4 regions of the Paraburkholderia sp. J11-2 genome follow, and region 4 is predicted to be linked to each of the others. Evidence: predicted binding sites of a transcription regulator. Region 4 holds the regulator's gene; each other region holds the start of a gene.
What was found. Region 4 encodes HrcA, which represses chaperone genes, less so after heat shock. Its sites were predicted from a motif close to TTAGCACTCNNNNNNNNNGAGTGCTAA; they were not measured.
Positions count from the first base shown of each region.

Region 1: groES (co-chaperone GroES) is a predicted target of HrcA. The motif match lies at 4,678-4,704, and genes of this name have one in related genera.
Region 2: groES (co-chaperone GroES) is a predicted target of HrcA. The motif match lies at 5,714-5,740, and genes of this name have one in related genera.
Region 3: rpoH (RNA polymerase sigma factor RpoH) is a predicted target of HrcA. The motif match lies at 3,001-3,027, and genes of this name have one in related genera.

Region 1 is NZ_CAJMYY010000027.1:70,415-77,790, forward strand. It holds gene U5A57_RS31305 (rhodanese-like domain-containing protein) at 1-47, shown strand, start outside; gene epsC (serine O-acetyltransferase EpsC) at 120-1,094, shown strand; gene U5A57_RS31315 (helix-turn-helix transcriptional regulator) at 1,091-1,345, shown strand; gene U5A57_RS31320 (family 2A encapsulin nanocompartment shell protein) at 1,541-2,473, shown strand; gene U5A57_RS31325 (family 2A encapsulin nanocompartment cargo protein cysteine desulfurase) at 2,448-4,469, shown strand; gene groES (co-chaperone GroES) at 4,737-5,027, shown strand; gene groL (chaperonin GroEL) at 5,050-6,684, shown strand; gene U5A57_RS31340 (sulfonate ABC transporter substrate-binding protein) at 6,750-7,376, opposite strand, start outside.
Region 2 is NZ_CAJMYY010000011.1:255,667-263,042, forward strand. It holds gene U5A57_RS17895 (hypothetical protein) at 1-574, opposite strand, end outside; gene U5A57_RS17900 (rubredoxin) at 790-960, opposite strand; gene U5A57_RS17905 (transposase) at 1,301-2,575, shown strand; gene U5A57_RS17910 (hydroxymethylpyrimidine/phosphomethylpyrimidine kinase) at 2,651-3,496, shown strand; gene groL (chaperonin GroEL) at 3,646-5,286, opposite strand; gene groES (co-chaperone GroES) at 5,331-5,621, opposite strand; gene U5A57_RS17925 (hypothetical protein) at 6,615-7,376, shown strand, end outside.
Region 3 is NZ_CAJMYY010000001.1:405,854-413,229, forward strand. It holds gene U5A57_RS01865 (cytochrome ubiquinol oxidase subunit I) at 1-1,532, opposite strand, end outside; gene cydP (cytochrome oxidase putative small subunit CydP) at 1,519-1,821, opposite strand; gene rpoH (RNA polymerase sigma factor RpoH) at 2,010-2,945, opposite strand; gene U5A57_RS01880 (nuclear transport factor 2 family protein) at 3,524-3,907, shown strand; gene leuA (2-isopropylmalate synthase) at 4,048-5,694, opposite strand; gene ybiB (DNA-binding protein YbiB) at 6,278-7,240, opposite strand.
Region 4 is NZ_CAJMYY010000012.1:128,784-136,159, reverse strand. It holds gene glnE (bifunctional [glutamate--ammonia ligase]-adenylyl-L-tyrosine phosphorylase/[glutamate--ammonia-ligase] adenylyltransferase) at 1-1,407, shown strand, start outside; gene recN (DNA repair protein RecN) at 1,465-3,144, opposite strand; gene U5A57_RS18460 (NAD kinase) at 3,273-4,184, opposite strand; gene hrcA (heat-inducible transcriptional repressor HrcA) at 4,418-5,437, shown strand; gene hemH (ferrochelatase) at 5,677-6,744, shown strand; gene U5A57_RS18445 (RNA-binding S4 domain-containing protein) at 6,782-7,189, shown strand.

The DNA.
Region 1 (7,376 bases), on a different contig from region 4:
TGCATAACGGCTGGCGTTTTCATGGCCTGCCGTGGGTGCAGGACTAGACAGGGCGAAAGCAGCCCCGGTTGCGCACCCGCTCGCCGATCATTCATGCGAACAACGAAGAGAGAACTGGCGTGACCGTATTTCATGTGGCTGAAATCGTCGACGCGCTGCAGGGCGTGCGGCAACAATGGCGTGAACTGCAGCGGCGGGCGCTGGAGCCGGGTGGCCGCGACCTGCCGGCGCGCGAGGCGCTGGCCGAAGTCGTCGAGACGCTCAAGGGCGTGCTGTTTCCCATGCGGCTCGGGCCGCCGGATCTGCGCCAGGAGAGCGAAAACTTCTATGTCGGCCACGCGCTCGACGCGGCGCTGCATGCGTTGCTTGCGCAGGCGCGGCTCGAACTGCGCTACAAGGCGCGGCACGCGGAAGCCGCCCCGGAGGAAATCGACGCGCGCGCGCTGGCCGCGGTGCGCGCGTTCGCGCAGCGCCTGCCCGCCATCCGCTCGCTGCTCGACACCGACGTGCTCGCCGCCTTCAACGGCGATCCCGCCGCAGGCAGCGTGGACGAAGTGCTGCTCTGCTACCCCGGCGTGCTTGCCATCACGCATCACCGGCTTGCGCATGAGCTGTACTGCCTCGGTTTGCCGCTGCTCGCGCGCATTATCTCGGAGCTCGCGCACGCGGCCACGGGCATCGACATCCACCCAGGCGCGCAGATCGGCAGCGCGTTCTTCATCGATCACGGTACGGGTGTGGTGATCGGCGAAACTGCGGTCATCGGCGAGCGTGTGCGTGTCTATCAGGCGGTGACGCTCGGCGCGAAGCGCTTTCCGCGCGATGCGCACGGCAACCTCGAAAAGGGCTTGGCACGCCATCCCATTGTCGAGGACGACGTCGTCATCTACGCGGGCGCGACGATACTCGGGCGCGTCACCCTCGGGCGCGCCGCGGTGATCGGCGGCAACGTCTGGCTGACCGAGAGCGTGCCGCCAGGTGCGCACGTCACGCAGGCCATCTCGCGCCACGAAACACGCGCGCCGGCGGCGGTCGCAACGGCCGAGGCCGGCGCAGCCGCGCCGGTTGCGCTTGCGGCGGGCGCCTCGCGATGAGCGCCATCGTTCATGACTTCGGGGCCTCGGTACGGCGCCTGCGCGAAGCGCATGCGTGGTCGCAGGAGCGGCTCGCCGAGCATGCGGGATTGAACCGGACCTACGTCGGCGAAATCGAGCGTGGCGCGGCCATCGCATCCATCGTCACGGCGGAGAAACTCGCTCGCGCGCTAGGCGTGGATATCGGCGACCTGCTTGCCGGCGGCGCGGTTCATGCCGCTGTGCTGCCGGGCATTCCACTGTCTCCCTGATTGCATGTCTTTTCGGACGGGCACTCGCGCCTGGAATGGCGTCGCATGCTTCGCGCAGCGCCGCGCCATTGCGCTTGATGCCGCCTGTGTCCGCCTGATGTCTATAGCCGGTTGAACCGGAGAATGGCTCTCCTCATAATCGGCCGTCTTCATAAGCAAAGCAGTTTTCGTTATAAGTAACCGGAGCCTTCATTCATGTCCACGACTCTGAGCGGCCAGACCGCGCTTGGCGATAATGCCGCGCGGCAACTGGCGAATGCCACCAAGACCGTCCCGCAGCTTTCCACGATCACGCCGCGCTGGCTCACGCACCTGCTGCAATGGGTGCCTGTCGAAGCCGGCATTTACCGTCTGAATCGCGTTAAGGACCCCGAAGCAGTGCGGGCTGCCTGTACCGCGCGCGAGGACGAAGGCACGCTGCCCACGACTTTTGTGCCGTACGAGGAGCAGCCGCGCGAGTACTTCCTCAACGCGGTGAGCACGGTGCTCGACGTTCACACGCGGATCTCCGATCTCTATAGCAGCCCGCACGACCAGATCAAGGAGCAGCTGCGCCTCACGATCGAGACGATCAAGGAACTGCAGGAAAGCCAGCTCATCAACAATCCCGACTACGGCCTGCTGGCAAATGTGGAGGAAGACCAGCGCATTTTCCCGCTGACCGGCGCGCCGACGCCCGATGACCTCGACGAACTGCTCACGAAAGTGTGGAAGGAACCCGCGTTCTTCCTCACGCATCCGCTGGCGATTGCCGCGTTCGGCCGCGAATGCACGCGGCGCGGCGTGCCGCCGCCGACGGTCAGCCTGTTCGGCTCGCAGTTCCTCACGTGGCGCGGCATTCCGCTGATTCCGTCCGACAAGGTGCCGGTCGCCGACGGCAAGACGAAGATCCTGCTGCTGCGTGTAGGCGACAAGCGCCAGGGCGTGGTGGGCCTTTATCAGCCGGGTGTGGCGGGTGAGCAGGGACCGGGGCTTTCGGTGCGCTTCATGGGGATCAACAATCAGGCGATCGCGTCGTACCTGATCTCGCTGTATTGCTCATTGGCCGTCCACTCGCCGGACGCGCTGGCTGTCCTCGATGACGTGGAGATCGGCAAGTACCATGACTATCCAGACACCTACCGCTAATCCCGCGGCATTGCCGCAAGCGGCAGGGCGCGCGCCGCTGCCGGGTGGTCTGCCGGACCCCGCTACGCTCGCGCGGCTCGCCAACGAGTTCTTCAACTCGCTGCCGGGCAGCGCGGGCGCGCCCGAAGTCGCGGCGGGCAGCGGCGCCGTTGGCGGCGTGCCGTCGGCGTTGCCCGCGGCCGCGCCGATACTCGCCTCGGTCAGCAATCCGGCGCCCGCGGGCTCGCCGCTCGCGGGACCGGCCGGCACAGGCACGGGCGTGCCGGGTTTCTCGCCGCCGCAGGGCAAGGTGCCGGGCGCGAACCTCGCGCCTTCCGCGCCGACTCACGTGCTCTCGCTCGGCAACCGCGCACCGGCGCTCGCACCGCATGCGGCGGCGGCAAACGGACTGCCGGACAACGCCGTCGCAATCGCGCCCGCGCTGGAGCCGCGCGTGGGCGGCGCGCTGCTCGGCGTGCCGCAGGCGTATGCGCCGGAGGAGCCGGTTCCGGTCGCAGTTGCGCCCAGCGAGCGCTCGCCGTTCTATTTCACGCAAGCGGACACGCACGGCTGGCGCCGGGAGGCGCAGGAGATCGAGGTGCCCTCGCGAGGCCTTGCTGCGCCGGAGACATTCGGACTGCCAGGCGAAGACACGCTGCGTGAACTGCTCGCGCTCAATCGACGGGACACCAATGGCCAGGATGGGCCTGCGCGATATTTCCTCGACGCAAGCGAGGGCGTCGCGCCCGGCACACGCACTGGCAGCGCCGCACAGGGCGACCTGCTGCGCGGCGCGCATCCGCCCTTCGATGTCAACGCCGTACGCCGCGACTTCCCGATCCTGCAGGAGCGGGTGAACGGCAAACAGCTGATCTGGTTCGACAACGCCGCCACGACGCACAAGCCTCAGGCCGTGATCGATCGTCTCGCGTACTTCTATGCGCACGAGAACTCGAACATTCACCGCGCCGCGCATGCTCTGGCCGCGCGCGCGACCGACGCCTACGAGCATGCCCGCAAAACGGTGCAGCGCTTCATCAACGCTGCGTCGCCCGAGGAGATCGTGTTCGTGCGAGGCACGACCGAGGCGATCAATCTGATCGCCAAGAGCTGGGGCGTGCAGAACGTCGGCGAGGGCGACGAGATCATCGTCTCGCACCTGGAGCATCACGCGAATATCGTGCCGTGGCAGCAGCTCGCGGCGCTCAAGGGGGCGAAGCTGCGCGTGATTCCCGTCGACGATTCGGGCCAGGTGTTGCTCGACGAGTATCGCAAGCTGCTCAACGACCGCACGAAGATCGTTGCGGTGACGCAGGTCTCGAACGCGCTCGGGACCGTGGTGCCGGTGCGGGAGATCGTGGAACTCGCACATCGCGCGGGCGCGAGAGCGCTCGTCGACGGCGCCCAGTCGATCTCGCACATGCGCGTGGACGTGCAGGCGCTCGACGCCGACTTCTTCGTGTTTTCCGGCCACAAGATTTACGGTCCGACCGGCATTGGCGTCGTGTACGGCAAACGCGAGGTGCTTGAAGCCATGCCGCCGTGGCAAGGCGGCGGCAACATGATTCAGGACGTCACGTTCGAAAAGACGGTGTTTCATGGTGCACCCGCGCGCTTCGAAGCGGGCACGGGCAATATCGCGGATGCAGTGGGTCTCGGCGCGGCGCTCGACTACGTGAGCCGTATCGGCATCGAGAATATCGCCCGGTATGAGCACGACTTGCTTGCGTACGCAACGAGCGTGCTCGCGCCGGTGCCGGGCGTGCGTCTCGTCGGTACGGCGCGCGACAAAGCGAGCGTGCTCTCGTTCGTGCTGAAGGGGTATACGACCGAGGAGGTGGGGCAGGCGTTGAGCCGGGAAGGCATTGCCGTACGCGCCGGGCACCACTGTGCGCAGCCGATCTTGCGGCGTTTCGGTCTCGAAGCGAGCGTGCGGCCTTCGCTTGCGTTCTACAACACCTGTGACGAGGTCGATGCGCTGGTGTCTGTCGTGCGTGCTCTGGCGCCACGTCAATAACAAAACGCGGGGCGCATGCGCCCCGCGTTTTCTCCTTGTTGCGCGGCTTGACCGGTGCTCGCGCAACCATCGCCTCCATCCCCTTCATCGCCGCGCTATCGAACCGCGAGTCGCGTCACCGCGATATCCATAGGCGCGTTCGCGAGATATCCATCTGCCAATTCGTTATTGGAGCGCCGCTCGCGCGCTTTCTATACTGGGCTTTCCATCAGCACTCGCATGTGGCGAGTGCCAATCTCATCGAGAACACCCCGGAGAAAGCCGCCCATGAGCCTGCGCCCCTTGCACGATCGCGTGATCGTCAAACGACTCGACCAGGAAACCCGCACCGCGTCGGGCATCGTCATTCCCGATAGCGCCGCGGAAAAGCCCGATCAGGGCGAGGTGCTCGCCGTGGGTCCGGGCCGTCGCGACAACGACGGCCGCCGCATTGCGCCGGACCTGAACGTGGGCGACCGCGTGCTGTTCGGCAAGTACGCGGGGCAAACCGTGAAAGTCGATGGGAACGAGCTGCTCGTACTGCGCGAAGAAGACATCGTCGCGGTCGTGAATCAATAACGGAACCTGAGAGACCATCACTATGGCAACCAAAGACATCGTATTCGGCGACCTCGCCCGCACCAAACTCATTGAAGGCGTGAACCTGCTCGCCGACGCCGTAAAGGTCACGCTCGGCCCGAAGGGGCGTAACGTCGTGCTCGAACGCAGCTTCGGCGCACCCGTCGTGACCAAGGACGGCGTGTCGGTCGCGAAGGAAATCGAGCTGGCTGACAAGCTGCAGAACATCGGCGCGCAGATCGTCAAGGAAGTCGCCTCGAAAACCAGCGACGCGGCTGGCGACGGCACCACGACGGCCACGGTGCTGGCTCAAGCCATCGTGCGCGAGGGCCAGAAGTACGTGGCCGCGGGGCTCAACCCGCTCGATTTGAAGCGCGGCATCGACAAGGCCGTGCTGGCGGCCGTGGAGGAGCTGAAGAAGATCAGCAAGCCCACGACCACGAGCAAGGAGATCGCACAGGTCGCGACCATCTCGGCCAATGGCGAGGAGTCGATCGGCCAGCGCATTGCCGAGGCGATCGACCGGGTGGGCAAGGAAGGCGTGATCACGGTGGAAGACGGCAAGTCGCTCGCCGACGAACTCGACGTCGTGGAAGGCCTGCAGTTCGACCGCGGCTATCTCTCGCCGTACTTCATCAACAATCCCGACAAGCAGATCGCGGAACTCGAAAACCCGTTCATTCTGCTGCACGACAAGAAGATCTCGAACATTCGCGACTTGCTGCCGGTGCTCGAACAGGTCGCGAAAGCGGGCCGGCCGCTCTTGCTCATTGCCGAGGACATCGAGGGCGAAGCGCTCGCCACGCTCGTCGTCAACAACATTCGCGGCGTACTCAAGACGGTTGCCGTGAAGGCCCCCGGCTTTGGCGACCGCCGCAAGGCGCTGCTCGAAGATATCGCGATTCTCACCGGTGGCCAGGTGATCGCGGAGGAAACGGGCCTCACGCTGGAGAAGGCCACGCTGCAGGAGCTGGGACAGGCCAAGCGCATCGAGGTGGGCAAAGAGAGCACGACCGTGATCGACGGCGCGGGCGAAGCGGCCGGCATCGAAGCGCGCGTGAAGCAGATTCGCGCGCAGATCGAGGAAGCCACGTCCGACTACGATCGCGAGAAGCTCCAGGAGCGCGTGGCGAAGCTCGCGGGCGGCGTGGCGGTGATCAAGGTGGGCGGCGCGACCGAGATCGAAGTGAAGGAAAAGAAGGACCGCGTGGACGACGCGCTGCACGCCACGCGCGCGGCCGTGGAAGAGGGCATCGTGCCGGGCGGCGGCGTCGCGCTGATCCGTGTGCGCCAGGCGATTCTCGACGTGAAGGGCAACAACGCCGACCAGACAGCGGGCGTGAAAATCGTGCTGCGCGCGCTGGAGGAGCCGCTGCGCCAGATCGTCACGAATGCGGGCGAAGAGGCGAGCGTCGTGGCGGCGCGTGTCGCGGAAGGCTCCGGCAACTTCGGCTACGACGCAGCCACAGGCGAATACGGCGACCTCGTCGAGAAGGGCGTGCTCGACCCGACCAAGGTCACGCGCACGGCGCTGCAAAACGCGGCTTCGGTGGCGGGCCTTTTGCTCACGACCGACGCGACCGTGCACGAAGCGCCCAAAGCCGGAGCTGCGACGGCGCCGGCCGGCGGTCCTGGCGGTGCGGACTTGGGTTTCTGAAGCGCGCTGCACGCGCCATGCGCCCGGACCGCTGCACATGGCGGCGGTTCGTGGCGCAGGCGCGTTCAGGCCGAGCGCCAGCGCGCGTCGGCCACGACGAGCTTCTTCGGAATGAGCTTGAGACCGGAGAAGGTGTCGGCGATCTGCTGCTGGTAGGCGAGCGTGGCAGCATCGATGGGCTGCACGCCATATCCCGCACGCTTGAGCGCGACTTCGAGCGTCGGCGCGTCGAGCCCCACGAGAGGCGAAAGCTGCGTGGCCACGGCGGGCACGTTGTCGCGCGCCCACGTGTCCACCGCGCCGATCTCGTCGAGCAGCGCGTGGATGATCGGCGCGTGCGCATTCGCGAAGCCGCGGCTCGCAATGTAGTACTGCGTATTGCGCACGAGGCTCTCACCGTTTGCGATCGAGCGCGCGTTCGCCTGGCGTTCGATGGCCGCGAGGTACGGGTCCCAGATCACCCATGCATCGACGCTGCGGCTCGTGAATGCGGCGCGCGCATCGGCGGGCGCGAGATAGATTGGCTGAATCTCTTCGTACTTCAGGTTGGCCTTCTCGAGCGCTTTGACGAGCAGATAATGCACGTTCGAGCCCTTGTTCAGCGCCACGCGCTTGCCGCGCAGGTCGGCGCTCGTACGGATCGGCGAGTCCTGGTGCACGACGATAGCCTCGCCCTGCGCAGCGGGCGGTTC
Region 2 (7,376 bases), on a different contig from region 4:
CAAGCAGGAGCGCCTGCTCGAAGCGCGCGCGCACCTGGCCAAATCGCTGCGCCGGCTGCGGATGCAGCGAAGCGGGCGCGAGCGGCCGGCCCAGCAGCGCGATGTCCTCGTAGGCGAGCGCGACACCCGGCATGTGCTCCGCGAGCGCAGCCACGAGCGCGTGCTGCCGCGCGAAAAGCGCGGGCGAGCACGCCAGCTCGCGCAGATTGCGGCGTTCGAGCGCAGCGACGAGATCTTGCAGCGCCTCGCTGAACAAGGCACGCATTTCAGCGTCCTTCGCTTCCTCGGGCGCATGGAGCGGCCGCGCGGGCAGGCCCGGCGGCGGCGCTACGGGCACCGGCGCGGCAAGCGCGAGCGGGGAAGCGAGGAGCAGCGTGTCGGCAAAGCGCGCGGCGGCGAGCCAGCCGGCGTCGTGCAGCGTGCGGGCAGCCTGGCGCAGTGGCCGGGCAACGTCGCGCTGCTCCCCGAGCGCGGCAAGCGCCTGGGCGAGCGCGCCGTGCGCGAACGGCACCGAGCCGCCGCGCGGATTCGGCAACGCTTCGAACCGCACATCAGAGCTTGAAGGATGACTCATAGGGCAGCGCCGAAAACATTAGCGGGCCAACCAGGCGGGCAATCTCGACATAAGCGTCGACACCGGCGACGGCTAGCGCAAATACGGTGCCAGCCGTCGCGACACCGCGAGCCGCACCGCACTCGACACACTTCTGGAATCCGCAGCCAGACTGCGCACCGGCCACCGCGAGCGAACTGAGATATGCGAAAACGCGCTCAGCCGCCAGCGCGGTCTCAGATCTGGACCATCTCGAAGTCTTCCTTGCGCGCGCCGCACTCAGGGCAGGTCCAGTTGATCGGGACATCCTCCCAGCGCGTGCCGGGGGCAATGCCTTCGTCTGGCAAACCGGCTTCTTCGTCGTAAATCCAGCCGCAGATCAGGCACATCCAGCTTCTATATTCCATTCTTATGCCGCGTCGAAAAGTCCGAAACCAGTCGGAAAAAAAATCGGGGAAACGAGAGCCATGATGGTACCTTGTTGCCGTTTCCATGCCTAGCAAGAGGAAGTTTCGCTGGCGTGGCTCCGGGAGCGATTGGCAGCAGGTAGCAGCCGCGTCCGGCGCGAAAAATTCATGTGCGCTCGTCATCCGTCCCCCAGATGCGCAGATACGCCGCATAATTGTGCATATTCCTGTGCATTTGCCTTCTGGCTGATTTGCTTACGAACCTTTTAGGCGAAGCCATCGAGACAGGACGAAGTCTCATGACGACTTCACTTCCCGTCTTCCGGGTTACGATTAAGTTATGGAACGTCGAAAGGTCACCTTCAAGCTGTATCCGGATGCCCAGGAGGTCGAACGCCTCACGGTCTGGATCCACCTGCACTGCGAGCTTTACAACGCGGCGCTCGAAGAGCGCATCGATGCGTACCGCAAGCACGCGAAGTCGATCAGCTACTACGACCAACAGAACGTGTTGCCCGAGATCAAGGTGGCCCGCCCAGAATACGTCGAGCTGGGCTCGCATGCGCTGCAGCAGACGTTGCGCCGCCTCGATCTGGCGTTCCAGGCGTTTTACCGGCGCGTCAAGGCGGGGCAGACACCGGGCTTTCCGAGGTTCAGGTCAAGCAAACGCTTCACCGGCTTCTGTTATCCCGACCCGGCTGGCTGGAAGATTTTGCAGCACGGAGGCCGCGGGGCGACGCTACGCATCGGCAGCGGCAGGTCCGCGATGTCGATCCGCGCACGAGGCAAACACCGCTTCGGCGACAGCACAAGGCCCAACGACTTGACGATCACTCGCCGCAACAACCAGTGGTTTGCGTCGGTCACGCTGCGTGTATCCGCAGAGGACTGTGCGCGCGAGCGGACGGGTGACGATCATCGCGGCGTGGATTTCGGTATCTCCGACTGGGCGACGTTCGATAACGGCGAGAGGGTTTCCAATCCGCGCTTCCTGCGCAACGCGCTGCCGAAGCTCTCGCGACTGCAACGCGAGCGAGCCCGCAAGAAGAAGAACTCCATCCGATACCGACGGCTCAGCCGTCAGACCGCCACACTGCACGAGCGCATTGCCAACGTGCGACGAGACTTCCTGCACAAGGAAACGACGCGCATGGCGATGTCCTGTGCGGCGCTCGCGACCGAAGAGCTTCGAACCAAAAATATGACCCGTTCGGCCAAAGGTACGCAGGAGATGCCCGGCTGGATGGTCAGACAGAAAGCCGGGCTGAACCGGGAAATCCTCTCGGCGGGCCTTGGCATGGCGCATCAGATGCTCTCGTACAAAGTGATCGAGACTGGTTCGAGACTGCATCTGTCGAACACGCGCCAGTTAAAACCGTCGCAGCGGTGCGCTGGATGCTGGGAGATCGTTCCCAAGACCCTTGCGCAACGCACGCACGTGTGCCCGCACTGCGGGTACATCGCGCCACGCGACCAGAACGCAGCGTCGGTTGTATTGATCGACGCGCTCATGCCTGGGACGGGCGTGGCGGCGAGACCGAAACCTCTACCCCAATGGGGCAAGTCAAAGTCTGTGACCCGCGAAACCACCGCTAAAGCGTCGCCAGACATTTAGCGGCGGAGAGTTCATGCATTCTCTTATGACGGCGCGGTACGCCGCGCCCGAAACTCAATCCAATTCCCCAAGTTCATGCCCAGCGACACCCCTCCCATCGTCCTTACCTTCGGCCTTTCCGACCCGACAGGCGGCGGCGGACTCCAAGCCGACCTGCTCACGCTCGCCAGCATGGGTTGCCACGGTGTCACCGCGTTGACCGGCTACACGGTGCGCGACTCCGCGGGTTGCGACGAAGTGACCGGCCTCGATCCGGAAACCGTCGCCACCCAGGCGCGCATGCTGCTTGAAGACATGCCAATCGCAGCGTTCAAGGTGGGCGCGGGCGCGCGCGCCGAAGTTGTGAGTGCAATCGCGGAAGTGGTCGCCGACTACGACGACGTACCGCTCATCCTTGCCCCCGACTTCACACTCGACGACGAGCACGTGCTCGCCGCCGACGAATTGCGCGAAGCGATGGCCGACCTGCTCGTGCCGCAGACCACGCTGCTCGTGGCGGACTCCGCGACGCTGATCGCGCTCGCGCAGCCGGATGGCGACGCGGAGGCGCCCAGCGTCGACGCGGCTATCGCGCACCTGCTTGCCACGGGCTGCGAGTACATCCTGGCAATGGAAACGGGCACGCATCGCGTGGTCAACACGCTGTATTGCGAAGACGGCCAGCTGCGCCAGGATCTGTGGGACCGCTCCACGCAGCCGATGATGGGCGTGACCGACACGCTCGGCGCCGCCATTGCCGCACTGCTCGCGAACGGCCAGGAACCGCCCGAGGCCGTGCGCGAGGCGCAGGAATATGTGTATCAGGCCGTGCAGAGTGCGTTCAGGCCGGGCATGGGGGCGTGGCTGCCCGACCGCTTCTTCTGGGCGCGCAGCAACGACTCGGACGCGGACGAAGCCTCGCCCGGCGAAGCGAAGCAATAACGCTCGCGGCGCGGCGGCGCGTGAACCACGCGCAAACCGCACAGACGAAAAAAAACCCGCATCGCTGCGGGTTTTTTCTTTTCGGGCTCGGGAAACACGCCTCACGGCGTGTCCCCCGCACTTCGATGTAATTTCGGCGCAAGCCGTAATTACATGTCCATGCCCATGCCACCCATGCCGCCGGGCATGCCGCCAGCCATCGGAGCATCTTCCTTCGGCACTTCAGCAACAGCTGCGTCCGTCGTCAGGAGCAGGCCAGCAACCGAAGCTGCGTTTTGCAGCGCGGTGCGCGTGACCTTCGTCGGGTCGACCACGCCGGCTTCAACCATGTCGACGTATTCGCCGGTCGCTGCGTTGTAGCCGTAGTTGCCCGAACCAGCTGCAACCGCTGCCACGACCACCGACGCTTCTTCGCCGCCGTTCGTGACGATCTGGCGCAGCGGCTCTTCCATCGCGCGCAGGACGATCTTGATACCAGCGTCCTGGTCTGCGTTGGCGCCCTTCACGTTGGCGATTGCCGTACGTGCACGGATCAGCGCAACGCCGCCGCCCGGGACGATGCCTTCTTCAACGGCAGCGCGGGTTGCGTGCAGCGCGTCTTCCACGCGTGCCTTCTTTTCCTTCATTTCGACTTCGGTCGCAGCGCCGACCTTGATCACTGCCACGCCGCCTGCCAGCTTGGCAACGCGCTCTTGCAGCTTTTCACGGTCGTAGTCCGACGTCGCTTCTTCGATTTGCGTGCGGATTTGCTTCACGCGCGCTTCGATGTTCACGGCTTCGCCAGCGCCGTCGATGATCGTCGTGTTTTCCTTGCCCACTTCGATGCGCTTCGCTTGACCGAGTTCGTTCAGCGTTGCCTTTTCGAGCGTGAGGCCGGTTTCTTCCGCGATGACTTGACCGCCGGTCAGGATCGCGATGTCTTCCAGCATGGCCTTGCGACGGTCGCCGAAGCCCGGAGCCTTGACGGCAACGGTCTTCAGGATGCCGCGGATGTTGTTGACGACCAGCGTTGCGAGCGCTTCGCCTTCGACGTCTTCAGCGATGATCAAGAGCGGACGGCCAGCCTTCGCGACTTGTTCCAGAACCGGCAGCAGATCACGGATGTTCGAGATCTTCTTGTCGAACAGCAGGACGAACGGGCTTTCCAGCACGGCGACTTGCTTGTCCGGGTTGTTGATGAAGTACGGCGAGAGGTAGCCGCGGTCGAACTGCATACCTTCGACGACTTCCAGCTCGTCTTGCAGCGACTTGCCGTCTTCGACGGTGATGACGCCTTCCTTGCCAACCTTGTCCATCGCTTCAGCGATACGGTCGCCGATCGACGTGTCGCTGTTTGCCGAGATCGAGCCGACTTGAGCGATTTCCTTGTTGGTCGTGCAGGGCTTGCTGACCTTGCGCAGCTCTTCGATTGCTGCTGCGACGGCCTTGTCGATGCCGCGCTTCAGGTCCATCGGGTTCATGCCCGATGCGACGTACTTCATGCCTTCGCGGACGATCGACTGGGCCAGAACCGTAGCCGTCGTCGTGCCGTCACCGGCGTTGTCGCTGGTCTTGGAAGCGACTTCCTTGACCATTTGCGCGCCCATGTTCTGGAGCTTGTCCTTGAGCTCGATTTCCTTTGCGACCGAGACACCGTCCTTGGTGACCGTCGGGCCGCCGAACGAGCGCTCGAGCACCACGTTGCGGCCCTTCGGACCCAGCGTGACCTTCACTGCGTTGGCGAGAATGTTCACGCCTTCAACCATCTTGGAACGGGCGGAATCGCCGAACACGACGTCTTTAGCTGCCATCTTCTAACTCCTTGGATTCTTGAATAGTGAGCGGTGGAATGAACTTACTTGTTCACCACGGCCATGATGTCTTCTTCGCGCATCACGAGCAGTTCGTTGCCATCGACCTTGACGGTCTGGCCAGCGTACTTGCCGAACAGGACGCGATCGCCGACCTTCACGTCGAGCGCGATCAGGGCGCCCTTGTCGTCGCGCTTGCCCGGGCCGATGGCCAGGACTTCGCCTTGATCCGGCTTTTCTGCCGCTGCGTCCGGGATCACGATGCCCGAAGCGGTCTTGGTTTCTTGATCCAGGCGCTTGACGATCACGCGATCATGCAAAGGACGAAGGTTCATGGATGTTCCTCTGTTGATTGGGACTTGAAGAGACTCAAGAAAACCTGGCTGCCGGCAACCGCCAGCCAGAGATGTTTATGCACCGAGCGTTGTTAGCACTCTCATGCGGTGAGTGCTAATTATATGGACGGGTGGTGACAAATTCAAGAAGGGGCGGAATGGGGAATCATCGCTGCGATCCATTCGACCCTAAAGACACTTTTGCTCATTCTAGTTGCGGCTATTGGCTGCCGGTTTTCCGTGCCACATCGGAATATTCTGCAATCAAAACAATTAGATAGACAGCCGTGACGCTCGGCTCGACAAGTAACCGCATCACTCTGGAAGCAGCTGCGTCGAGTAACCTGCCCCCGATCTGCCACGTCATCCGGGACGCCTCTCGGGGAAATCCCCAACCTTGCGCCGTAGACAAAATCGGCTGATTCGAGGGCCAGAGCACTGCATAGGCGGGACGCCGAGCAATCCGCCCATTGCATGGTCTCAGGGCGGACGATCAGACCCTTTTAGACTCACACCAAGTTTGCTGGCAGAGCGCTAACCAGCAAACCACGCCCCCTCGTTTACGGGCAGTCGGGCCGCGCCGGATCTGACTTAAGTCCGATTGTTCGGCGCACAACGGATATGTGCGGTAGCCAACACCGGCAAATAACGGATGAATGGAAAATCACTCATATGATCTTTCGAGCGGCTGCGCCGGTTCAGGCACCGCCGCTCTCCTGCGCATGCAGATCGTGGGTTCCGCGAGGCTTCGCCGATCGCTTCAACGACGATCCTGAACATGCCGAAATGGCGTCGCCATGACGGTGGAACGACAGCATGTCCGCTCAGACGACTGGTAACCAGAGTATCCCCACACCGTGCAAGCACTGTGGCGGAGTGCTCTACCTGCACGTCGATCTCTGCCCTTACTGCGGCACGGATCGCCCGTTCGACGCGGCTGCACCCGCGCGCCCGAAAGCCACGTTAGCAGTCGTTGGTTCCGCAGCCGCCCCTATGCGTGCCGTCGCACAGGTATCGCTTGCCGGCGCGGCCGCATCCAATCGCCCATCGGTGCAGGCCGACTATCTGAATAACTACCAACTCGAGGAACAGCGGCCGTTCTGGCACACGGGTAAAGGGCGCTTCGCGAAGGGCGTATTGCTCGCCTGGCTCATTGTCGCAATCGCATACGCCGCGTTTCTGCTGTACAGCGCCAGGCATCGGCAGGAAAGAGAAGTACGCGCCACGCGTGCAAGCTTCGCGGAGCAAAGCTTGCCAAACGCAAATGCTGCACTCGCGCGTGACGCGAACAATGAAGAAGCGCACGAGATACCGCGCGGCGGCGCGCTTGCGCAGCAACGCCGCGATAACGCGCTGCAAAACGCGGACCGATGTGCCGAGCAACGCGCATGGGATTGCGTGCGAGAACAGGCCTCAGAGGCGCTCGCGATTGACCCGGGCAGCCAGCACGCGCGATCGCTGATGGAGCGCGCCATCCGGGCGACGGGCTGGTCGCCGCTGAGTTCGCCGAAAAGCACCACCGCACAAGCCGACGCGAGCGTGCCACTGCCGCGCGGCGCAGCTACCGTACCGCTGCCTTCGTCGCATGATCGGGGCGCGGCCAGGCCGGCCGTACCGAACGAGCCGACCGCAATCGCGTCCCCTCCCCCGCTGCCGGACGCGACCAGCACAACAACGAACGAGAACCCACCGGAACTCGGCAGTGCGAGTGCAAGCGTTGCGACAACCGCCGCGAGCCACTCCGCAACCGCCGAT
Region 3 (7,376 bases), on a different contig from region 4:
CCGGTATGCAGCGACGACGGCCCGAGGCGCGCGTACTTGAACATCAACGTGATCTCGATGATGAAGAGCACCGTGTAGAAGATTACGAAGCCCGCGATGCTCAGCATCACGTCGCCGGGCGCGAGGCTCGAAGCCGAAAGGCGCGTGGGCAGCACCTCCGCGATGGTCCATGGCTGGCGCCCCGTTTCCGCGACGACCCAGCCGAACTCGGCGGCGAGCCACGGCAACGGGATCGCCACCAGGGCCCAGCCGAGGAACCAGCGGCGGTTTTCCTTGAGCAGCGAGCGCTGCGCGCAGAACCAGAAGGCGAGCACGAAGGTTACGAGAAAAAGGATGCCAAGGCCGACCATCACGCGGAACGACCAGAACACGGGGGCAACGGGCGGGATCGCCGTTCTGGACGCGGCCCTGACCTGCTCGGAGGTCGCATCGACGACGTTCGGCGTGAACTGCTTCAGGAGCAGGCCGTAGCCGAGGTCGGCCTTGTGCGCTTCGAACACGTCGCGCGTTTCGGTGTCGGCGGTGCCTTCTTTCATCTTCTGCAGCGCGGCGTACGCGAGCATGCCGTTGCGGATGCGCACTTCGGCGCGGCCCATCAGGTCTTTCAGGCCGATCACGGGTGTGTCGATCGAGCGCGTGGCGATGATGCCCATGAGCCAGGGAATGCGGATCGCGTAGTCGGTGCGCTCTTCCTTCTGGTTGGGCAGGCCGAACAGCGTGAACGGCGCCGGGGCGGGCGCGGTCTCCCATTCGGATTCGATGGCGGCGAGCTTGACTTGCTGCACGACGCCGTCGGTGTAGCCCGATTCGTCGCCGAGGATCAGCACGCACAGCGTGGACGCAAGGCCAAAGCCCGCGGCGATCGCGTACGAGCGCAGTGCGAACTCCACATCGCGCCGGCGCAGCAGGTACCACGACGAAATGCCGAGCACGAACATCGACGCCGTCACGTAGCCGGCGGAAACCGTGTGCACGAACTTCACCTGCGCGACGGGGTTGAAAATCACATGGAACAGGCTGGTGAGTTCCATGCGCATGGTTTCGTAGTTGAACGCCGCGCCCACGGGGTTCTGCATCCAGCCGTTGGCGATCAGAATCCATAGCGCCGAAAGATTCGAGCCGAGCGCGACGAGAAACGTGGTGAACAGATGCGCGCCTTTCGACAGGCGATTCCAGCCGAAAAAGAACAACCCGACAAAGGTCGATTCGAGGAAGAACGCCGCGAGCCCTTCCACGGCGAGCGGCACGCCGAAAATGTCGCCCACGTAGTGCGAGTAGTACGACCAGTTGGTGCCGAACTGGAACTCCATCGTGAGGCCGGTGGTGACGCCCATCGCGAAGTTGATGGCGAAGAGCTTGCCCCAAAACTGCGTCATGTCCTTGTAGATCACCTTGCCGGTCATCACGTACACAGACTCCATGATGACGAGCAGCCACGAGAGGCCGAGCGTGAGCGGCACGAAGAGGAAGTGGTAGAGCGCGGTGATGGCGAACTGAAGACGCGAGAGTTCCACCGATTCAATCGCGGGCATGACGGTCTCCTCGTTGTGGCGGCATGGCCGGAGGTTGGGACACGGACGGCTGGGGCCTTGATGCCGTGGGCACGGCCAGGATGGCCTGCGCGACAGCGGCAGGCGGCATGTTCATGTCTTCTGCCTGCGGGTGACTGAAGAATGCGTATTTGAGCGCCATCAGCAGGACAAGCTTGATGACGAGAACGAGGGCAATATCGCGCGCAAAGGTGGGGCCGCGCATCCACTGGAAGATGCGCGTGCGCAGCAACGACGGTGCGCGCTGGCGTTGACCGGATGCCGGGATCATGACGACGGGTGCCCTCGAACGCGTTACGAGGCCAGACCGCGGCGCGGCCTCTGGCTCACCACCTCGAAATCATCTTAGGGTGGAATCAGCGCGGCCGGTGCGAAGGTGCGCAGCTTTCGGAGCGCGCAAAAGAAAAACCCCGTTCGCGGGAACGGGGTTTTCGGTTTGGCTTTTAGACCTGCTGCGGCTTACGCGTAGTCGGCGAGCGCGGTGCGCATCTTCTTCATGGCGCTTGCTTCGATCTGGCGAATGCGCTCGGCCGAAACGCCGAACTCGTCGGCCAGTTCGTGCAGCGTCGAGCCGCCCGAACCGTCGTCGTCGACGTTGAGCCAGCGCGCCTCGATGATGCGGCGGCTGCGCGCGTCGAGCGCTTCCAGCGCGCTCGCAATGCCGTCGGACTGCAGGCGGTCGCGCGAACGTGCGGCCAGCACGGCGCTCGGCTCGTTATGCGAGTCGGCGAGCCAGGCGATCGGGGCGTACGACTCCTCGCCGTCCTCGGTCTGGCCTTCTAGCGCGATGTCGGCACCCGACAGACGCGTTTCCATCTCCACGACTTCTTCGCGCTTCACGTTCAGTTCCTGCGCGAGGCCGTCGATTTCCTCCGGCGTGAACGACTGCAGGCCCTGCTTGTGGCTGCGCAGGTTGAAGAACAGCTTGCGCTGCGCCTTGGTCGTGGCGACCTTCACCATGCGCCAGTTGCGCAGGATGTATTCGTGGATCTCAGCCTTGATCCAGTGCATCGCGTACGACACGAGCCGCACGTTCTGCTCGGGGTCGAAGCGCTTCACGGCCTTCATCAGACCGATGTTGCCTTCCTGGATCAGGTCGGCGTGCGGCAGGCCGTAGCCGAGATAATTACGCGCAATCGACACGACGAGGCGCAGGTGCGACAGCACAAGGCGGCGCGCACCTTCAAGATTGTTTTGCTCGCGAAACTCGGTCGCGAACTGACGCTCTTCCTGGGGCGTCAGCATCGGGATCCGGTTCACGGCTTGAATATAGGCGTCGATGTTGCCCAGCTGGCCGGGCAACAGGGAAGCATTCGCGAGCGCCAATGAGCCCCCGGCCTTGGCCGACGACGGGCTCAGCGTACTCGGAAGGGTCATGGTCATTGCGTTGCTCACGTAGCGAACTCCTCAGGAATCTTGCAAAAGTCAGACACCGACTCCACGGTGGATGTTAGCACTCTGAATCACCGAGTGCTAATACTTGGAGTCTGTAGGGGCTTCAAGGTTCCTTGATTCCTATCGAAATGGTTGTATCGATAGATTACACTAAACGCCGGCGATCAAGCGGGGCGGGGCCTCGCGCCCGGCGCAGGCCAGCGCAAAGGGCAGGCCGAAGGAACACTCTAGAACGGGACAGCAGTCCGGCGCGGAGGCGCGGGAGATAAAGGGTTGAATCAAGGGGCTCTCGACGGAGCCGCGCAGCGCTCGGACTTTGCCACAGAATCTGATGAATAGACATCGGACGAAGCTGAAAGTGCTGCGCTGCGACATCAGGGCGCGGCTGCGGTGACGCGGCTGCCGCCATGCGCGGTTTTCACCGGACGCGTGGCTTATGCGCCATACATGGGGGCGTTGTCTTTGATCGCAAGTATCCTTGCGTGAAATCCTGGTATAAATTTCAGCCAGACATATGCGGAAAATCTTCGGCGTGGGGCTGCGCTCAGGCGCGGGCCGGCGCGCAAGGGGCTTGAGCGATGGCGGCAAAACTAATCGATGCGATTCGCGGACTTGAGCGCGAGCGCTTTCGCGCGATGGTTGATGGCGACGGCACGTCGCTGGACCAGTTGCTGTCCGATCACGCGACCTTCGTCCACACCAACGGCAAACGCGAGACCAAGCAGCAGTTCATCGATGCGATCACGGCGGGCCGCCGCCGCTACCGCCAGATCGAGATCCAGTCGCAGGACGTGCTTCAAGCCGGAAACGAGGCCTGCGTGGTCTCCGGCCGCGTGCTGATCGAGATGGAAGCGAACAACGGTGCGCTGCTCTTTCCGATTGCCTACACGGCGATCCAGACACAAGAGGGTGGTCACTGGCGTCTGCTCGCATGGCAGGCGACGCGTTGCGCGATCGAGTGACGACCGGTAAGTCCACTCGCTGGAACGCCGCTTAGGCGCTTCAGGCGCACGCCGGCGGCCCGTTTTGCCGCCGGCGCTCAACATGCCGCCGATTTCCCTGCTTGACTTCAAACTGCTTGTGTTGCCGCGCGCGGTGGGTGTCAGGCCGCCACGCGCTGGTCTACCGGCGTCCAGGCCGCACGATTCACTGCGCTGACCACTGCCGCCACGCTCGCATGAACAGCGTCGTCGCCCACGCCCACGCCGTGGCGCAGCGGCTGGCCACCCACACGCGCACCGACGAATACGGCCGTGCCACCCTGCGCCGTGCGCTCGCTCTCGAACGAGGTGATTTCGATACGCTCGCCCGCCATTGCCGCGATTGCGGCGGCCACGGCTTGCGCATGCGCCTCATCGGCGCTCACGGCAGCCGGCATGGCCACGTCGCGGCCTTCCCAGCGCACACGGCCTGAACCCACGTTGGCGGCCGGCCCGCGCGTTTCGAAGTACTCACGCGCGAACAGCGCGCAGACGGCATCGCCCGTGATTTCCTCGCCCGACGTATCGGCGACGGTCTGCACGGCGTGGCTGAACTCGATCTGCACGCGGCGCGGCGGTGTGAAGCCCATGCCGCGCTCGAGCAGATATGTCGCGCCACCCTTGCCCGACTGGCTGTTCACGCGGATCACCGCGTCATAGCTGCGGCCGAGATCGGCGGGATCGATCGGGAGATAGGGCACTTCCCAGACCGCGTCGGGCCGTTGCTGCGCGAAGCCCTTGCGGATCGCGTCCTGGTGCGAGCCTGAGAACGCCGTGAATACGAGATCGCCCGCATACGGATGGCGCGGGTGCACGGGCAACTGGTTGCAGCGCTCGACCACGCGGCGCACCGCGTCGATATCGGAGAAGTCGAGGCCCGGGTCGATACCCTGGGTGTAGAGGTTCATCGCGAGCGTGACGAGATCGACGTTGCCGGTGCGCTCGCCATTGCCGAACAGGCAGCCTTCGATGCGATCCGCGCCCGCGAGCAGCGCCATTTCGGCGGCGGCCACCGCCGTGCCGCGGTCGTTATGCGGATGTACCGAGAGGACGATGCTGTCGCGGTACGCGAGGTTGCGGTCCATCCACTCGATCTGGTCGGCATAGACGTTGGGCATCGCCGCTTCGACGGTCGCCGGGAGATTCACGATCATCTTGTGATCGCGCGTGGGGCGCCACGTCTGGGCCACCGCATCGCACACTTCGCGCGCGAAGGTCAGCTCGGTCATGCTGAACGTTTCGGGCGAATATTGGTAAATCCAGTGCGTTTGCGGGTTCTTGTCGGCATGTTCGCGGATAATGCGCGTGCCTTCGACCGCGAGCGCCTTGACTTCTTCCTTCGACTGGCCGAACACGATCTTGCGAAACGACGGGCAGATCGCGTTGTAAAGGTGGACGATCGCGCGCGGCACGCCTTCGAGCGCTTCGAACGTGCGGGCGATCAGCTCTTCGCGCGACTGCACGAGCACTTCGATCGTCACGTCCTCGGGAATGCGCTTTTCCTCGATCAGCTTGCGCACGAAATCGAAGTCGGTCTGCGAGGCCGACGGAAAGCCGACTTCGATTTCCTTGAAGCCGATCGCGACGAGCATCTCGAAGAACTCGGTCTTCTGCTCGATGCTCATCGGCTCGATCAGCGACTGGTTGCCGTCGCGCAGGTCGGTACTCATCCAGATCGGCGCGCGTTCGACGGTGCGCGTCGGCCATTTACGGCCGTTCAAGCGGATGGCGGGGAAGGGGCGGTACTTCTCGGCGGGATTACGCAACATGACGAGCCTCGTTCTTCGTGTTGTCGTATGCGATGGCGGTCGGCAGCGGGCGGCTGGCGGGCTGGCGACGGAGCACGATGCGCGAAACTTCATGCGTACGGGCGGCAACCGCGGACGCGAAGAAGACGGCCACGGTGACGGCGGTAGCCGGCGCGGCGACAGCGGACGTAAACGATGCCCATGCAACGTGCATTTTGACCTCGCGACTCGTCCGGACGGTAAGCGGACGAATGCAGACGACAGGTTGTAGAGATACAGCGGATTTGGGGTACTGCGAGAACTGCTTTGGGAGGACCGCGGTGACCGGAGAGGGGGTCGTTGCGGCGCTACACCAGCTTTAGGCTAGGCGTAGCGATAGGGCCGATAGTCGGCCGAGGGTAATTCGGAGGGTGTTCGGGTAGGAACGCATTCGTCCAATGTAAAACAGGGCCGACGAGTGTGTCAACAACGAATTTGCAGATTGAGCGCGCGACGATGCGTGAAGATGGCCGACGAAGCGCGCCGATGCGCTTTTGCTCGTTGCGCGGATCGCCCGCTCCGCACGGCTTTCAGCGGATTGGGCGATGTGCTTTGGGTTCGAACGTTAGCGCTTCGCGATGCGCTTGATCGTCTCAATCTGGCGCGCGATGGCGTCGGGCACCGGTGCTTCGCCACGCAGCACCGCTTCGATCCATGCCGCCGTAGTGGGCGCGTCGCGACCTTCCGGAAGATCGATTTCGGGCGCGCCAGGCGATGAACGCTCCGGCTCGATCAGCGTCTCGCAGATGCCGTCGTGCAACCAGTCGACCTGCACCTGGCGGCGCGTGTCCGCCACGGCTTCGCCCTCGGTGCCGCGCGCGAGCAGCGCACCGCCCACGGCGGCTTCCGGATGCGCCGCAAAGAGGGCGCTCAGGCTTTCGCGGTACGGCGGGTGCGTGTAGTTCACGAGGCGCAGGCCCGGCTCGGCGAACGGTTGCAGCAGCTTCACGAGCGTATGCGTGGAATTGCGCACGCCCATGCGCCGGCGCAGCGAGAGCAGCCGCGCGAGTTTGGGCGCGAGCGTTTCGATCGATGAAAACGCCACGCGGCTCGACGCCAGTTGCGCTTCGATGTCGGCGTGATCGTGGGTCTCGGGCCGGTTCAGCGCCGCGAAGATTTCCGCGCTCGTCACGCGGCCCGGGTCGGTGGTGACGCCGTGCACGAGCGTTGGCACGCCTTCGCGCCCGAGCAGCAGGGCGAGCAGCGGCACGAGGTTCGGTTGTTTGCGCGCGCCGTTGTAGCTTGGGATCGACACGGGCCGATAGTCGCCTGCCGGCACCGCGAGCGGTGCGAACGAGGCGTGTGCGGCGCGCAGCATGGCAGACAGTTCATCGGCGGTTTCGCCCTTGAGACGGTAGGCGAGCAGCACGGCGCCTAGCTCCAACTCGGGCACGCGTCCGTCGAGCATCGCGGCGTAGAGCGCGTGCGTGTCTTCGGACGAGAGCGAGCGAGCGCCGTTTGGTCCGCGGCCGATCTCCTTGATGAAGCGGGCGCACGGGAAGATGTCGGTGGAGTCGGCGGTGGTCATGGGCAAGCGTGGTTCGTTCGACGGCGTGCGGCGCGCCGCCGTCGTATTGAAATGGGGGATGCGAGAAGTATCGCACGAGCACCCCATGCCTCGCCGGCCATGCCAGCGCCCGCTTCTGGTCAGCCCCCTCCGCGAA
Region 4 (7,376 bases):
TTGGGTGTCAACAACCCGGCGCCATTGCTTGCGCGTCTGCGAGGGCTTTGGCAGTCGTCGCGTTACGCCGGGCTCCCCGAAAAGAGCCGCGAGCGCTTCGACAGCGTCGCGCAGCGCGCGCTCGAATCCGCGCCTACGCTGGAGCCGCGCGAGCGGCGCGCCGACACGCTCGCGCGCATGTTCGACCTGCTCGAAGCCGTGATCCGGCGCGGCGCGTATCTCGCGCTGCTCTGCGAATATCCGGACGCGCTCGACCGCGTGCTCAAGGTGCTGGGCGGCTCGCGCTGGGCGGCGGGCTACCTGATCCGCCACCCGCAACTGCTCGACGAACTGCTCGACGACGAGGCGATGGCCACGCCCTTCGACTGGCCCGAGTTCTCGCGCCTGTTGCGCGCGCGTCTGGCCGCCGCCGCCGACGTCGAGCAACAGATGGATCTGCTGCGCCACGCGCACCAGGCCGAAGTGTTCCGCATCCTGCTCAACGACCTGGCGGGACGGCTGTCGGTTGAGCACGTGAGCGACCGGCTCTCCGAGCTTGCCGACGCCGTGCTCGACGTGACCATCGAGACCGTGTGGAAGCAGTTCGCGAAGCGCCACCGCGAGGTGCCGCGCTTCGCGGCGATCGCCTACGGCAAGCTTGGCGGCAAGGAGCTAGGCTACGCGTCGGACCTCGACATCATCTTCCTGTACGAAGACGACGACGAGCACGCCTCGGAAATCTACGCGACCTTCGCGCGCCGCCTCATCACGTGGCTCACTACGGCCACCGGTGCCGGCACGCTGTTCGATGTCGACTTGCGCTTGCGGCCGAACGGCGAGTCGGGGCTGCTCGTGACCGATCTCGACGCGTTCCGCCGCTACCAGTTGCGCGAAGGCGACGCCGCGAACACGGCTTGGGTCTGGGAGCACCAGGCGCTCACACGTGCGCGCTTCTCGGCCGGGGACGCCGCGATCGGCAACGCGTTCGAGGCGATCCGCGTGCAGGTGCTGACCACGCCGCGCGATGCCGCGCCGCTCGCGAAGGAAATCGTCGAAATGCGCCAGCGCGTGGAAGACGGCCACCCGAACCGCACCGAACTCTTCGACCTGAAGCACGACCGCGGCGGCATGGTGGACATCGAGTTTCTCGTGCAGTACTGGGTGCTGCTGCACGCGGCGCAGGACCCGGAGCTGATCCGCAACACGGGCAATATCGCGCTGCTGCGCGAGGTGTCGCGCTTCGGGCTGATGAGCGAGGAGGAAGCCGAGACGATAGGCTCGGCGTACCGGCTTTATCGCAAGCTGCAGCACCAGTTGCGCCTCGACGGCATGGAGAAGGCGCGTGTGAATCCGGCGCGTGTGGAGCGCGAGCGCGAGGCGGTGCTGGCGTTGTGGAAGCGGGTGTTCGGGGAGCGCGGGGAGGCTTAGGGCGAGTGCGCTACGCGCCAATGGCCGGTGCGGCTGGCGCGTGAGGCACAGCCTTCTTCAAGCTGCCAACATCTCTTTCGCATGCCGCCTGGTGGTCGCGGTAATCTCCAGCCCGCCCAGCATGCGCGCAACTTCTTCCACGCGGCCGCCCTTGTCGAGCGGCGTGACGGCCGAGACTGTGCCGCCGTTGCCGTCGCCGGACTTCGCCACCTGGAAGTGGTGATCGCCGCGCGCCGCGACCTGCGGCAAGTGCGTGACGCACAGCACCTGGCGCGCGCGCCCGAGCTGGTGCAGCAAACGCCCGACCACTTCGGCCACGCCGCCGCCAATGCCCGTATCGACTTCGTCGAAGATCAGTGTGGGCGTGGGGCTCGCCGCGCTCGCGATCACGGCGAGCGCGAGGCTGATGCGCGCGAGTTCGCCGCCTGAGGCGATCTTCGCGAGCGGGCGCAGCGGCACGCCGGCATGGCCCGCCACGCGGAATTCGATCTGCTCCAGACCGTGCGCGCCGCCGATCGGCTCGCCAGTCGAACTGTTGCCAAGCGCCACGAGCGCGACTTCGAAGCTGCCGCCCGCCATCGACAGTTCCTGCATGCCCTGCGTGACCGCCGCGCCGAGCGCCTTCGCCGCCTTGGCGCGCGCCTTCGAAAGCTGGCGTGCCTGTACGAGATACGCTTCCTGCGCCTTCTGCTCGGCGACGCGCAGGCCGTCGAGATCGGCCGCGGCGTCGAGCGCCGCTAGCTGCTGGCGGCGTGCCGCGTGTTCCTCGGGCAGCGTTTCTGCCGGGAGGCGGAACTTGCGCGCTGTCGAATGCAGCGCGTCGAGGCGCCGTTCAACCTGCGCGAGATGTTGCGGATCGAGATCGAGACGCTGCGCGTAGTGCGAGAGCGAGTACGCCGCTTCCTGGATCTGGATCGCGGCCGGTTCGAGCGCCGCAAGCGCGTCGTTGAGTTCGGCGTCGACCTCGGCGAGGCTTCGCAGCTTCGAGACGATCGAGTTCAGCTGCGAAAGCATCGCCTCGTCGGATTCGGACAGCGCCGCGAGCGCGCCTTGCACGCCTTCGATCAGGTTGGCCGAGTTCGAAAGCCGCACGTGTTCCGCGTTCACTTCTTCCCATTCGCCCGGCTGCGGCGCGAGCTTGTCGAGTTCGGCGAGCTGCCACGCAAGGCGCTCGCGCTCGAGCTGCAGTTCGCGGTCGCGCGACATGGCGCTTTGCAGCGCGAGACGTGCGTCGCGTGCGTCGCGCCACGCACTCGTGACGGTTGCGGCGAGATCCGTGAGGCCTGCGTGCGTGTCGAACAGTTCGCGCTGTGCGTCGGGGCGCATGAGCAGCTGGTGCGCATGCTGGCCGTGGATGTCCACGAGCATTTCGCCCAGTTCGCGCAACTGCGCGAGCGTCGCGGGCGTCCCGTTGATGAAGGCGCGCGAGCGCCCGCCGCTATCCACCACGCGGCGCATCATGACGGTCTGCTCGCCGTCCCCGTTCGCGAGCGCTTGCTCGTCGAGCCAAAGCGCTGCGTGCGGCGGCACATCGAACTCGGCGGTGATGTCGGCGCGGCTCTCGCCCGTGCGCACGACGCTCGCGTCGGCGCGCGTGCCGAGCGTGAGGGCGAGGGCGTCGATCAGGATCGACTTGCCCGCGCCCGTCTCGCCGGAAAACACGGTGAAGCCGCTGTCGAATTCGAGGTCGAGCGCCGCGACGATCACGAAGTCGCGAATCGAAAGATGGCGAAGCATGGCGTCTGGTTCTGCTTGTTTTGGTTGGCTTGGGTTACCGTGGGACTGCTGGCGGCGTGGCAACTGCATGGCAACTGCGTGGCAACTGCGTGGCAACGACCACGCGCGCTTCACGCGAAGACGCGGGTTTAGTCCTCCGGATCGCCCTGCAGCGAGGGGTGCTCGTTCCAGTGCAGTTTCTTGCGCAGCGTGCGGAAGTAGCTATAGCCGACCGGGTGCAGGAAGGGCACCGTGTGGCGCGAGCGGCGCACCTCGATCACGTCGTTCAGTTCGAGTGCCGTGAACGATTGCATGTCGAAGTTCACGTTGACGTCGCGGCCCGCCACGATCTGGATGCTCACCTTGGAGTCGTCGGGCAGCACGATCGGGCGGTTCGAGAGCGCGTGCGGCGCGATCGGCACGAGCACGATGCCTTGCAGCTGCGGATGCAGGATCGGCCCCTGCGACGAGAGCGCGTAAGCGGTCGAGCCGGTGGGCGTCGCGACGATCAAACCGTCCGAGCGCTGGTTGTACATGAAGCGGCCATCCACGTTCACGCGCAGCTCGGCCATGCCGGAAAAGCCGCTGCGGTTCACGACCACGTCGTTGAAGGCTAGCGCGTGGTAGATCGGGTCGCCGTCGCGCGTGATGCGCGACTCCAGCAGCGAACGCTCCTCGCGCTCGAACGAGCCCGCGAGCAGTTGCGGCACGACTTCCTGCATCTCGGAGAACGCGATGTCGGTAATGAAGCCGAGCCGCCCATGGTTGATGCCGATGAGCGGCGTGCGGTACGGCGCGAGCTGGCGGCCGATGCCGAGCATCGTGCCGTCGCCGCCGAGCACGACAGCCACGTCCGCGCGCGCCCCGATCTCGGCGGGTTGCAGCGCGGGATAGCCTTGCGTGCCGATTTCCTCTGCGGTCTGCGCTTCGAACACGACTTCGAAGCCGCGCTTCGAAATGGTCTGGGCGAGCGCCATCAGCGGCTCGGCGATGCCTGGCGTATTGCTGCGCCCAACGAGCGCAACAGTCTTGAACTGGCTCTGGATCTTCTGGATCTGCATGCCGGCATTACACCATAGTCACGTCGCGAAAAGAACCTGGCGCAGACCGGGACAGGCCCGCCGGGCCTTGCGCGCCGCGCCTTCCAGCCCGCCGCCGGTGACACGGCGATGACAAGGCGCGAGCTATCGCGCGAAGTACCGGGGCGCCGCACCCCGAGCCGAAGGTACGCCCGCCAGGCCCGGTCTGGCGGCGCACTCGCGGCCAACCCGCCGTTAGGCTAAAATTTTGAGTCATGCTAGATCCTCGCGCACAAACCCTCCTCAAAACGCTGATCGAGCGCTACATCGCCGAAGGTCAGCCGGTCGGCTCGCGCACGCTGTCGCGCTATTCCGGCCTGGAATTGAGCCCGGCGACGATCCGCAACGTCATGTCTGACCTCGAGGAGCTGGGTCTCGTGTCCAGCCCGCATACGTCGGCGGGGCGTGTGCCCACGCCGCGCGGGTATCGCCTGTTCGTCGACACCATGCTCACCGTCGAGCCCGGCTCCGACGACGACGCGGTGACGCGCGCGGTGAAGACCACGCTACGCCCCGGCGAGCCGCAGAAGGTGGTGGCGGCCGCCGCCAGCGTGCTCTCGAACCTCTCGCAGTTCGCGGGCGTGGTGCTGACGCCCCGGCGCAGTCACGTGTTCAAGCAGATCGAGTTCATGCGCCTGTCCGACAAGCGCATCCTGCTGATCATCGTGACGCCCGAAGGCGACGTGCAGAACCGCATCATGGCGACGCAGCGCGACTTCTCGCCTTCCGAGCTCGTCGAAGCTTCGAATTACATCAACGCGCACTTCGCTGGCCTGTCGTTCGACGAGGTGCGCCGCCGCCTGCGCGAGGAAATCGACGCGCTCCGCGGCGACATGACCTCGCTCATGCACGCGGCCGTGACCGCGAGCACCGAAGAGCCCGAAAGCGGCGACACCTTGCTCATTTCCGGCGAACGCAACCTGCTCGAAGTGGCCGATCTTTCGTCGGACATGGCGCGCCTGCGCAAGCTCTTCGACGTGTTCGACCAGAAAACCAGCCTCCTGCAGCTGCTCGACGTATCGAGCCACGCGCAGGGCGTGCAGATTTTCATTGGCGGCGAGTCCCAACTCGTGCCGATCGAGGAAATGAGCGTGGTGACGGCGCCCTACGAGGTGAACGGCAAGATCGTCGGTACGCTCGGCGTGATCGGGCCGACGCGCATGGCGTACAACCGGGTGATTCCGATCGTCGACATCACCGCGCGCCTGCTCTCGCTCACGCTCAGCCAGAACTGAGCGCCGCCACCGGCCCGCTGCATCGGCTATCAGGCACACCTGTCTTTCCGAAGATCATCCCCGAAACGCTTGCCGCGCGCCATCGGCCGAATGGCCAATGCCAGGCAAACTCAGGCAACCCCTGACAACGCACGGCGACCCGCGCCGGCGCGGGCCGGTTTGGGCCGCCAGGACCGCCCGCTATAATGATTGTTTCGTGTAACCGTTGCTGCGCACTCGCGCGGCGCCACTGATCGCCTATGCGTTTCGACCTGGAGCGGCCTTCGCAGTCCGCCGCGGCGCATCGCGTCGCCGTGCTGCTCATCAACCTGGGTACGCCGGACGCGCCCACGCCGCGCGCCGTGCGCCGCTATCTCGCGCAGTTTCTGTCCGATCCGCGCGTGGTCGAGATTCCGGCCCCGATCTGGCAGGTCATCCTGCGCGCGTTGATCCTGCCGTTTCGCGGCCGTTCGTCGGCGAAGAAGTACGCGGCGGTCTGGACGCCCGAGGGCTCGCCGCTGCGCGTGCACACGCAAAAGCAGACCGAGGGCCTACGCCATCTGCTGCAGATCAACGACTACACGGTCCTGGTCGATTACGCGATGCGCTACGGCACGCCCGACATCCCGGCGATGCTGAACCAGCTCAAGCTGGCGGGCGCGGAACGCATCCTGCTCGTGCCGATGTATCCGCAGTATTCGGCGTCGACCACGGCCACGGCGTTCGACGCGGCCTTCGTCGCGCTGCGCCGCATGCGCAACCAGCCGGAAGTTCGCACGGTGCGTGGCTACCACGACCATCCGGCGTATATCGCGGCGCTCGCGGCCCAGGTGCATCAGTACTGGCACGCGCACGGCAAGCCCAATTTCGCGGCGGGCGACCGCCTCGTGCTGAGCTTTCACGGCGTGCCGAGCCGCACGCTCGATCTGGGCGATCCGTACCACGACCAATGCCAGCAAACGGCCGCGCTACTCATGCACGCGCTGGAGCTGACGCCGATCGAATGCCGGGTGACCTTCCAGTCGCGCTTCGGGCGGGCGCAGTGGCTGCAGCCGTACACGGCGCCCACGCTGCGGGAACTGGGCGCCGGCGGCGTGCGCCGCGCCGACGTGTTCTGCCCCGGTTTCACGGCGGATTGCCTTGAAACCATCGAGGAAATCGGCATGGAAGTGCGCGACGAATTCCTGCACGGCGGCGGCAAGGAATTCCATCGCATCCCGTGCCTGAACGCTTCGCACGCGTGGATCGCGGCGCTGGGCGAAATTGTCGCGCAACACCTGCAGGGCTGGCCGGTGCAGGCCGCGGCGCCGGCCGGTGCGGTGGCGTGACCCTGCAGATTGAGCGGCGCATTGCGGAAAGCCTCTGATGAACTACAAGATTTCGACTGAACCTGGCGCGCGGCTGCGCATCGACAAATGGCTATGGGCGGCGCGCTTCTTCAAGACGCGCTCGCTCGCCTCGGACGCCGTAGGCAAGGGGCACGTGCGCATTGGCGGCGACGCCGTGAAGGCATCGAAGGACGTGCGCGTGGGCGACCTCGTCGAAATTGAGATCGATCACGTGGTGTGGGAAGTGCAGGTGCTGGGAATTTGCGAGGTGCGCGGCTCGGCCAGCATCGCGCAAACGCTTTACGCGGAAACCGATGCCGGGCGCGAGAGGCGCGCGGCGGAACAGGAGCGGCGCCGGCTCTTTCGCGAACCGGCTGCCGTGTTGCAAGGCAGGCCGACCAAACGCGACCGCCGTACTATCGACAAATTTTCGCGTGAGGGTTGAACAGCGCTTCCATCGTAGCGTGCACGCCCCCGTATTCCGTCGTGTTTTCGTTCACGGCGCCCGACATGCAGATGGTCGTAGTTCCGGCGATGAGTACCAGCGCGACCACCGATATGGCAAAGGTCAGTTTCACGGTACTCCCCTTGGGATCGCGGCAAAACGGCCAGTTTCGGGGCCCGGTTAGCGT